DNA from 3 places in the Pulveribacter sp. genome. Region 1 is predicted to be linked to each of the others. Evidence: predicted binding sites of a transcription regulator. Region 1 holds the regulator's gene; each other region holds the start of a gene.
What was found. The regulator HrcA, encoded in region 1, represses chaperone genes, less so after heat shock. The targets are predictions, from matches to a motif close to TTAGCACTCNNNNNNNNNGAGTGCTAA.
Positions count from the first base shown of each region.

Region 2: a site for HrcA is predicted at 1,545-1,571, ahead of rpoH (RNA polymerase sigma factor RpoH). Genes of this name have one in related genera too.
Region 3: a site for HrcA is predicted at 1,461-1,487, ahead of groES (co-chaperone GroES). Genes of this name have one in related genera too.

Region 1 covers NZ_DAMATK010000001.1:1,030,807-1,034,080, forward strand. The annotation lists gene recN (DNA repair protein RecN) at 1-122, opposite strand, end outside; gene RT282_RS04810 (NAD kinase) at 125-1,024, opposite strand; gene hrcA (heat-inducible transcriptional repressor HrcA) at 1,056-2,060, shown strand; tRNA gene RT282_RS04820 (tRNA-Ile) at 2,098-2,174, shown strand; gene RT282_RS04825 (SPOR domain-containing protein) at 2,297-3,274, shown strand, end outside.
Region 2 covers NZ_DAMATK010000004.1:231,497-234,770, forward strand. The annotation lists gene RT282_RS13615 (Bug family tripartite tricarboxylate transporter substrate binding protein) at 1-453, opposite strand, end outside; gene rpoH (RNA polymerase sigma factor RpoH) at 581-1,510, opposite strand; gene RT282_RS13625 (3'-5' exonuclease) at 2,435-3,274, opposite strand, start outside.
Region 3 covers NZ_DAMATK010000001.1:825,423-828,696, forward strand. The annotation lists gene groL (chaperonin GroEL) at 1-976, opposite strand, end outside; gene groES (co-chaperone GroES) at 1,076-1,366, opposite strand; gene RT282_RS03840 (DUF2304 domain-containing protein) at 1,713-2,096, shown strand; gene RT282_RS03845 (mannose-1-phosphate guanylyltransferase/mannose-6-phosphate isomerase) at 2,096-3,274, shown strand, end outside.

The DNA.
Region 1 (3,274 bases):
TCGATCAGGATGGATTTGCCCGCGCCCGTCTCGCCGGTCAGGACGGTGAAGCCAGCCTGCAGGTCCAGCTCCAGCGAGCGCACGATCACGAAGTCCGAGAGCGCGATACGCCTCAGGGCCATGGTCAGGAACCTCCCTCGTTCCAGCGGAGCTTCTTGCGCAAGGTGGCAAAGTAGCTCCAGCCGCGCGGATGCAGAAAACACACGCGGTGCGCCGAGCGGCGCACCAGGATGCGGTCGCCGTGCTGCAGCGAGGCCAGCGACTGCATGTCGAAATTGGCGCTGATGTCGCGCCCGCCCACCACCTCGATCGCCACCTCGCTGGCGTCGGACAGCACGATGGGCCGGTTGGACAACATGTGCGGCGCAATCGGCACCAGCACCCAGCCGGGAATGGACGGGTGCAGCATGGGCCCGCCCGCAGACAGCGCATAGGCCGTGGAGCCGGTGGGCGAGGCGACGATCAGACCGTCTGCCCGCTGGTTGGCGACGAAGACGCCATCCACCTCGATGCGCAGCTCTACCATGCCCGATGTGGAGCCGCGGTTGACCACCACGTCGTTGAGCGCCAGCGCCTGGAACACGCATTCGCCGCCCCGCATCACGCAGGCCTGCATGAGCGGGCGCACGTCTTCCTCGTATTCGCCGTGCAGGATGGGCGTGAGGGCGTCCTGGTAGCTGTCCAGCGGCACGTCGGTGATGAAGCCCAGCCGTCCCTGGTTGATGCCCACCAGCGGCGTGCCGTAGCTGGCCAGGTGCCGGCCCACGCCCAGCATGGTGCCGTCGCCACCCACCACCAGACACAGGTCGCACTGGCGGCCAATACCTTCCACGTCCAGCGTGGGGTAGCGAGCGCCCAGGTCCAGCAGAGCGGCGGTTTCGGCCTCCAGCGCCAGCTCGCAGCCCTGGGCAAGGACGAACTGCGCAATGCCGTCGATGACCTCGCGCGAACCCTCGGCAGCCGTTGCGGCTGGGGGGCGCTGGTATTTGCCGATGACTGCGACGCGGCGGAAGATGGGCATCATTGGGTGGAAATTACATCACTAAAATGACGTGATGCTGGATGACCGTGCCAAGGTGCTGCTCAAGGCGCTGGTAGAGCGCTACATCTCCGAAGGCCAGCCCGTCGGTTCGCGCACGCTGTCGCGCGCTTCGGGGCTGGACCTGTCGCCGGCCACCATCCGCAACGTGATGGCCGACCTGGAGGAGCTGGGCCTGATCGTCAGCCCCCACACCTCTGCCGGGCGCATTCCCACCGCCAAGGGCTACCGCCTGTTCGTGGACACCATGCTCACGGTGCAAAAGGGCGAGCTGCCGGCGCTGCAGCTGATGCCCGAGCAGCCGCAGAAGGTGATCGCCAACGCTGCGCACCTGCTGTCCAACCTGTCGCAGTTCGTCGGCGTGGTCATGGCGCCGCGGCGCGCGTCGGTGTTTCGCCACATCGAATTCTTGCGCCTGTCCGAGCGGCGCCTGCTGGTCATCATCGTCTCGCCCGACGGGGACGTGCAAAACCGCGTCATCTTCACCGAGGTGGACTACACCCAGTCGCAGCTGGTGGAGGCCGCCAACTTCCTGAACTCCAACTACGCCGGCCTGGCCATGGAGCAGGTGCGCGAGCGCCTGAAGGGCGAGGTCGAGCAGCTGCGCGGCGAGATCGCCGACCTGATGCAGGCAGCGGTGAGCGCCGGTACCGAGGCCATGAGCGAGTCGCGCGAAGAGGTGGTGATCTCCGGCGAGCGCAATTTGCTGTCGGTGAGCGACTTCTCCAGCGACATGGGCCACCTGCGCCGCGCCTTCGACCTGTTCGAGCAAAAGACCCAGATCCTGCGCCTGCTGGACATCTCCAGCCGCGCCGAGGGCGTGCGCATCTTCATCGGCGGTGAAAGCCAGGTGGTGCCGTTCGAGGAGCTGTCGGTGGTCAGCGCGCCCTACGAGGTGGACGGCCAGGTGGTGGGCACGCTGGGCGTGATCGGCCCCACGCGCATGGCCTACGACCGCATGATCCAGATCGTGGACATCACCTCCAAGCTGGTCTCCAACGCCCTGAGCCACCGCAAGTGAGCCCCTTACAATAGCGCCCGCCGTGAACGGCGCCTCCGGGGCGTTAGCTCAGTTGGTCAGAGCAGGGGACTCATAATCCCTTGGTCGCTGGTTCGAGCCCAGCACGCCCTACCAAGCCGGACAGAAAGAGCCCGCCATCGAACCACAGATGGCGGGCTTTTGCTTTTTTCTGCCGCCAATCCGGCCTCCTTGCTAACCCTATTTACCCGGATGGGGTGCATGCCAGAATGCCGCGCATGCACGCCAGCACAGCCCAGGCCGCCTACGCGACGCACTCCGGCGGCGCGCCGGGGAGCATGGCGGCGCCGACCAGCATGACGGTGGCGCTGTACCGGGCGGCGCTGGGGCCGGTGGGCTCCGCGGAGCACTACCTCGCCGCCTTCGCGCGCATGGATGCCACCGAGCGTGTGCTGCCCGGCTGGAACAGCGCCGCAGCTTTCTGCACGCTGGGCTGGATGGTCTTCCGGCGGCTGTGGGGCGCGCTGCTGGCCTATCTGGCCGGGCTGCTGGTGCTGGCCCTGCTGCTGGGCGCCCTGGCGGCGGGCGGGCGGGCGCTGCCGGCGCCGGTGCTGGCGGGGCTGATGCTGGCTTTGGCGCTGCTGGCCTTTGCCGTGCCTGGGTTGTACGGCGACGCGCTGGTGCACCGGCAGGTACAGCGGAACATTGCCGCCGCCGTCGAGGCTGCGCCGACCATGTTGGAGGCCATGGGCCTGCTGGAGCGGCGCGCGGCCAGCCGGGCGCGCCTGGCCGCCGTGGCGACTGGCGGCGCGGCCCTGGCACTGCTGGCGACGGCGGTTGCCACGCTCTACCTGCTGGGACCGCAGCGCGAGCAGGCGCTGCGCCAAACATCGACCCCGCCGCCCGTAGCCTTGCCGAAGGCCGAACCGCGAGCCGCGCCTTCAGCCGCTGTCGATGCGCCGGCTGCGGAGAAACCGGTGGCTGAAGAGGCGGCTGCCGCAGAGCCGGCGCTTGCCGCCGCACCTCTAGAGGGCGCACCGCAGGCCGATGCACTGGCAACCATGGCTCCCGCGACCGCCGTTGAACCGGTTGCAGCACCCACAACGGCCGAGCAGCCGACCCAAGCAACCGCGAACAAGCCCGCTCCCGAGCCGGTCCCACCGGCGATCAAAAAGCCGGCCAAAGAACCGGTAAAACAGTCGGCCCAGCCGGCCCGCCGCCTCTACATCAACGTCGGCCTGTTCGCCGAGCCTGCC
Region 2 (3,274 bases), on a different contig from region 1:
GGCACGCGCGTCGCCCGTGGATGGCACGCCTTCCTGGCCCACGGGAGCCGTGAGCACCAGCGGCGATACGCCGATCAGCGACAGCGGCGCCAGGTCGCGCGCCGGGTCGTAGGGCACCTGCGGGTTGATCAGCTTGGCAATGGTCAGGTTGCCGTTGATGAACAGTCCGATGGTGTGGCCATCCGTCGCCTTGGCTACGGCGTCGGCGCCGATGTTGCCGCCCGCGCCGACCTTGTTCTCCACGATGACCGGCTGGCCCAGGGCCTGCGACAGCGGCTCGGCAAAGGTACGCGCCGTCAGGTCGGGCGAGGAGCCGGGCGGAAAGCCCACGACGATGCGCACCGTTTTAGCCGGCCAGCCAGGGGTGGCGGTGCCCTGGGCGATGCCCAAGGCAGGCGCGAGGGCGAGGGCGGCCAGGGCAAGCAGGCGGCGGCGAGCGGTCATGGGATGCATCTCCTGTAATGGTGCGGCACGCGGCGCAGCAGAGGCCGCGGGCATGAAAAAAGCGCGCCGCCCGGGAGGGCAGCGCGCCTTGGATTATCCGCCCGGCTGCAGCCGGGCGAGTGAGCGGGTGCGAAGGTCAGGCGTACTCGGCCAGCGCCTTGCGCATCTTCTTCATGGCTGCCACCTCGATTTGGCGGATGCGCTCGGCGCTCACGCCATACTCGGCGGCCAGCTGGTGCAGCGTCATGCCGCCCGAGCCGTCGTCGTTCACGTGCAGCCAGCGCTGCTCGACGATGCGGCGGCTGCGCGCGTCCAGGCTGTCCAGCGCCGTGGCGATGCCGTCGGTGGCCAGCTCGTCGCGCTGGCGCGACTCGATCATGGCCGTGGGCTCGTGCGCCGCGTCCGCCAGGTAGGCGATGGGGCCGAAGGCGTGCTCGCCATCGTCGCTGGGCGCAGGGTCCAGCAGCACGTCGCCGCCGGACAGGCGGGTCTCCATCTCGATCACGTCCTCGCGCTTGACGTTCAGCTGCTCGGCCATCAGGTCGATTTCCTGCTCGGACAGGGTGTCGCGGTGGGTGTCGGACGCGTCGGCCTTGAAACCCTGCTTCATGGAGCGCAGATTGAAGAACAGTTTGCGCTGCGCCTTGGTGGTGGCCACCTTGACCATGCGCCAGTTCTTCAGGATGTACTCGTGAATCTCGGCCTTGATCCAGTGCATGGCATAGCTGACCAGGCGCACGCCCTGGTCGGGGTCGAAGCGCTTGACGGCCTTCATCAGGCCCACATTGCCTTCCTGGATCAGGTCGCCGTGCGGCAAACCGTAGCCGAGGTACTGGCGCGAGATCGACACCACCAGCCGCAGGTGCGACAGCACCAGCCGGCCGGCCGCGTCCACGTCGCCGTCCTCCCGCAGCTGGCGCGCATAGCGCTGCTCCTCCTCCTGCGTCAGCAGGGGGATGCGGTTGGCGGCAGAGATGTAGGCGTCCAGATTCCCCAGCGGTGGCACCAGGGCCCAGGCGCTGACGGGCGCCAGCGAGGTCGCGGAAGGGGCAGTCTGGAGGGTCATGACAGATGTCCTTTCATGTAACTTGAATCTCATATTAGCACTCAGTTAGAGAGAGTGCTAAGGCCATAAGTTCCTGCAATGGCGTAGGAGGGAAGAGCATCTTGACGCTGTTGTCGATTTCCGCTGAGTTTTGTACTTTTTTCATTGAGTTTTGTACTTCTGACGCATGTTGTGGCACCGCTAACTCTATGAATTTCAATAGGTTTTCTCTCAGATGCTCAGTTTTATGAGCAGAGCTTTGCTTGAATTTTGAGCAAAATTCAAGAATGCTCCTAGGCATCGCTGGCTGCTTTGGCTCTGGGGGCTTCGTAGGCCGGGCTAGCCCACTACGTTGACGCTAGTCCGGACGGACTGCTTGTCGGGCAACTCGGGTTCATATGGTTGCCATTGGTGCACTTCTGCACCTTGCGATTACGAACCTCAACATGTCATGGTTGCGATCTGCGTGGTCACCGCGCCAAAAAGACTAACCACGTGTCCACGTGGCCCTGCGTCGCGAGCAGCTTGCTCATGACCGTGACTGCTCACAGATGAGACGGCCAGTTACTGCGGCCAAATGCGCGCGTTACAGGAACAGTCGTGAGGGGCTGCTCACGACCTGTTACATCCACTGAGCCTGACGCCTCGGACTGCCGCTGTGCAGCGATTGCAGTCGCTCGCGTGTGAGCGCCGAGTTCACGGGCTTGGCGCAATTGCGGTCATTGAGCCACCGCGCCCCATAGATGGAAAAATGCCAGCGAGGGGCCAAAAAACTCCCGTCGTCCGCAGGTGACTCTTTTGTGACGCAGCGGCCCAACACGCAGAGCGGTGCGCTTTGCGTCCGAGATTTTGTCGGCAGAGCCGATCCTTGAGCGAACGAAATTCGGAGGTGCGAACGCAGCGGAGCTGCTGTCGAGGTGACCCAGCGTGTACACCTCGCTTTCGCTATACCTGCTTAGCATCGCGTCTGAACGTCAACGACCCCGAAGGCACGGGTCCACAAATGAACAGCGCCGGGCAATTGGGGCAGCTGAAAGCTGAAGGCTTGGCTTGGAATGCACCTGCTCGAATGGTTCGCAGGTGTGACTCCATGTTCCTTCGCCGCGTGTCCATTTCCTTGGACTTGAGAGCGAGCGCAGTCGAACTCCTGTCAGCCAAGTAGACCAGTTCGACCGTCGCGCCCGGGAAAGCCTCACCGGCAGCTGCCAGAAATGCGGCCGCGCTGATGGACTTGGCGTCTTCACCGCGGCTGTGGCCGGTCGAGACCCGGCGCAGCGTGATCCTGCCGTCCGCTGCAACAAGCACGTCGTCCGGCGTCACCACAATCTCTTCCCCAGCATAGCTGACGTGCAATGCCTGCGGCTCTCGCGCCTCATAGCCCCTGCGCGTCGACGCGAAGTACTCGATCATGGCGACGGCGAACTGCGTGTAGTGCTCGAAGTACCCATGTTCACCGAGGCCTTCTTCCGTCAGGGCCTGGCAGACGTCCTCTCGCAGATGGGTACCGGTGGAGGTGAGTTCGCCCTTCACGACCTTCTTGAACAACTTCCGGACACATTCATGCATCTGCATGAAGGCCGTGACGGCGCGCTTCCCGCCGGTCTGCAGGATGTGCGTGTAGAAGAATCGCCGCGGGCAGCGTATGAACAATTCGACCTGGTGCACATCGAACCGCAGCGGTCCCTCGACTTGAAGCGGTACAGTGGCGTCTTCAGGCGCGTCAGGAAGTTGCCGCTCTGGCGTGATCGGACGCCGAACAAGCCCTTCACCCAAGCGGCCCAGGTA
Region 3 (3,274 bases), 210 kb from region 1:
CCACTTCGATGGTCTTGGCCTGGCCCAGGTCGGCCAGCGTCACCTTCTCCAGCGACAGGCCCACTTCCTCGGCGATCACCTTACCGCCCGTCAGGATGGCGATGTCTTCCAGCATGGCCTTGCGGCGGTCGCCGAAGCCAGGAGCCTTGACAGCCACAACCTTCAGGATGCCGCGGATGGTGTTCACCACCAGGGTCGCCAGGGCTTCGCCCTCGACTTCCTCGGCGATGATCAGCAGCGGACGGCCGGCCTTGGCAACCTGCTCCAGCGTGGGCAGCAGGTCACGGATGTTGCTGATCTTCTTGTCGAACAGCAGCACGAAGGGGTTGTCCAGGATCGCGGCCTGCTTCTCGGGGTTGTTGATGAAGTAGGGGCTCAGGTAGCCGCGGTCGAACTGCATGCCTTCCACGACGTCCAGCTCGTTGTCCAGGCTCTTGCCGTCTTCGACGGTGATCACGCCTTCCTTGCCGACCTTGTCCATGGCGTCGGCAATGATCTTGCCCACCGACTCGTCGGAGTTGGCCGAGATCGAACCCACCTGGGCGATTTCCTTGGAGGTGGTGGTGGCCTTGGACTGCTTCTTCAGCTGCTCGACCAGGGCGACGACGGCCTTGTCGATGCCGCGCTTCAGATCCATCGGGTTCAGGCCGGCGGCCACGTACTTGGAGCCTTCGCGCACGATGGACTGGGCCAGCACCGTGGCGGTGGTGGTGCCGTCACCGGCGATGTCGTTGGTCTTGGAGGCCACTTCCTTCACGAGCTGGGCGCCCATGTTCTGCAGCTTGTCCTTGAGCTCGATTTCCTTGGCCACGGACACGCCGTCCTTGGTCACCGTGGGGGCGCCGAACGAGCGCTCCAGCACCACGTTGCGGCCCTTGGGGCCCAGAGTCACCTTGACCGCGTTGGCCAGGATGTTCACGCCTTCAACCATGCGGGCGCGGGCTTCGCCGCCGAAAACTACGTCTTTTGCTGCCATGTTTGGCTCCTCAAGAATATGCGTCAAATCCGCTGCTAACGCTTGTCTGGCAAGCGCTGGCAGCTATGAAAATTGATAGGTCTGCGAGGTGGCGGAGAATTACTTCTCAACGACTGCGAACAGGTCGTCTTCCTTCATGACCAGCAGCTCCTCGCCGTGCAGCTTGACGGTCTGGCCGCTGTACTTGCCGAACAGCACGCGGTCGCCGACCTTGACGCCCATGGCAATGCGGTCGCCGTCCTCGTCCAGCTTGCCCGGGCCCACGGCCAGCACTTCACCCTGATCGGGCTTCTCGGCAGCGTTGTCGGGGATCACGATGCCCGAAGCGGTGGTGGTTTCGCTCTCGATACGCTTGACGATCACGCGATCGTGCAGGGGGCGAAGGTTCATGGCTCTCTCCTGTGAAGAAAAAGGGTTGCTGTAGAGGTCAAACAGTGCGCCCGCTGTGGAGGGCGGGCGCTTGGGGTGTCAGCCTACGGTGCTGCTAGCACTCGTCTGCTTCGAGTGCTAATGATACGGGTGTCTGAGACCTTTTCAAGGGCTTGGCCCCGAAATGCTCGCGTAAGCCGCGTTTGTACAATCCGCCCGGCGCCGCAGATCGTCTGGCCTGCGCGCCCCCTACACCCATTTCCATCTTTGCCACGGCTGCAGGCCAGCGGCGCTGCGCTGCAACCATGCGCCCGCGGCACACGCACAGCTTTGCGTCTGGCTTGTCTATGAGGAGCGCAAGCGTCCGATGGCTTCCTTGCAAATGACCACGGCCCTGCTCGGCATCGGGCTGGCGGTGCTGATCCTGTACCTCATCCGCCGCGACCATCTCTACTTGATGCACGGTCTGTTCTGGGTGGTGGTCGCAGGCGCCGCGGCTGTGCTGGGAGCGTGGCCTGGGCTGATCGACCGGTTGGCGCGCTGGACGGGTTTCAGCTACCCGCCAGCACTGCTACTGCTATTGGCGAGCATCGTGCTGCTGGTCAAGGCGCTGCACGCTGATATGGTCAACACTCGTATCGAGCGTGACGTGCGGCGGCTGAACCAGCGGTTGGCATTGTTGGAGGCAGACCTTGAGAGCCTGCGCCAGGAGGCTGCCGAAGAACTCGCCCCTCATACGAAGCGACCGTAATGCTGTTGCCTGTCATTCTGTCTGGCGGCTCTGGCACCCGCCTGTGGCCCCTGTCGCGCAAGAACCATCCTAAGCAATTCTTGGCGCTGAACGGAAGCCGAACCATGCTGCAGCAGACGGCTCGACGGTTGCAGGCTCTGTCGACCTCTGTTCCACAGGCACCAGCCCCTGTGCTGGTGTGCAATGAAGAACATCGGTTCTTAGCAGCGGGGCAGTTGATGGAAGCTGGTATCCACCATGCTGCCATTCTGTTGGAGCCTTCTGCTCGCAATACGGCGCCGGCACTCACCTTGGCTGCGCTGTTTGCCACTGCAAATGGTGAAGACCCCGTGATGCTGGCCATGCCTGCAGACCATGTGATAGAAGATTTGCCCGCTTTTCAAGCAGCCGTGCAGACAGCCTATAAGGTCGCGTGCCTGGGAGAGATCGTCACTTTTGGCGTGGTGCCCCAATATCCCGAAACTGGCTATGGCTATATCCAATACCGCCCTGCGCATGGCCAAGAGATATTCGCGGTTGAGGGGTTTTCTGAAAAGCCTAGCCATGCAGTGGCACAGCAGTATCTGGAGTCAGGTACCTATCTGTGGAACAGCGGAATTTTCATGCTGCGCGCCAGCACCTGGGTTCAAGCCATGGGGCGCACCCGGAACGACATTCTTCAGGCCTGTCGGGCTGCCATGCAGGCGGCACGGCAGGATCTGGACTTCATCCGGCCGGATGCCGCAGCATTTAACGATTGCCCGCCAGACTCCATCGACTACGCCGTTATGGAGAAACTGCCGGCCCATCCAGAATGGGGTATTGCGGCCCGTGTAGTACCCCTGCAGGCGGGCTGGTCCGACGTTGGCGCATGGGACGCGTTCTGGAGCGTGAGTGACCGCGATCCCCAAGGCAACGCATTGGTAGGTGAATCGGTGTTGCACCATGGCTGTCGCGACTCCCTGCTGATGTCCAGTAGCCGCCTGGTGGCAGGGGTGGGGCTGCAAAACCTTATCGTGGTCGAAACTCCCGACGCTGTCTTGGTCGCCGACAAGCGCTGTACCCAAGAGGTCAAGCACGTGGTAGCTCGCTTGGTACGCGGTAGTGACCAGACCTTGGCGCAACAGCACCGCAAGGTGCACCGGCCCTGGGGCTGGTACGACCGTATCGATGGCGGTGAACGTTTCCAGGTCAAGCGC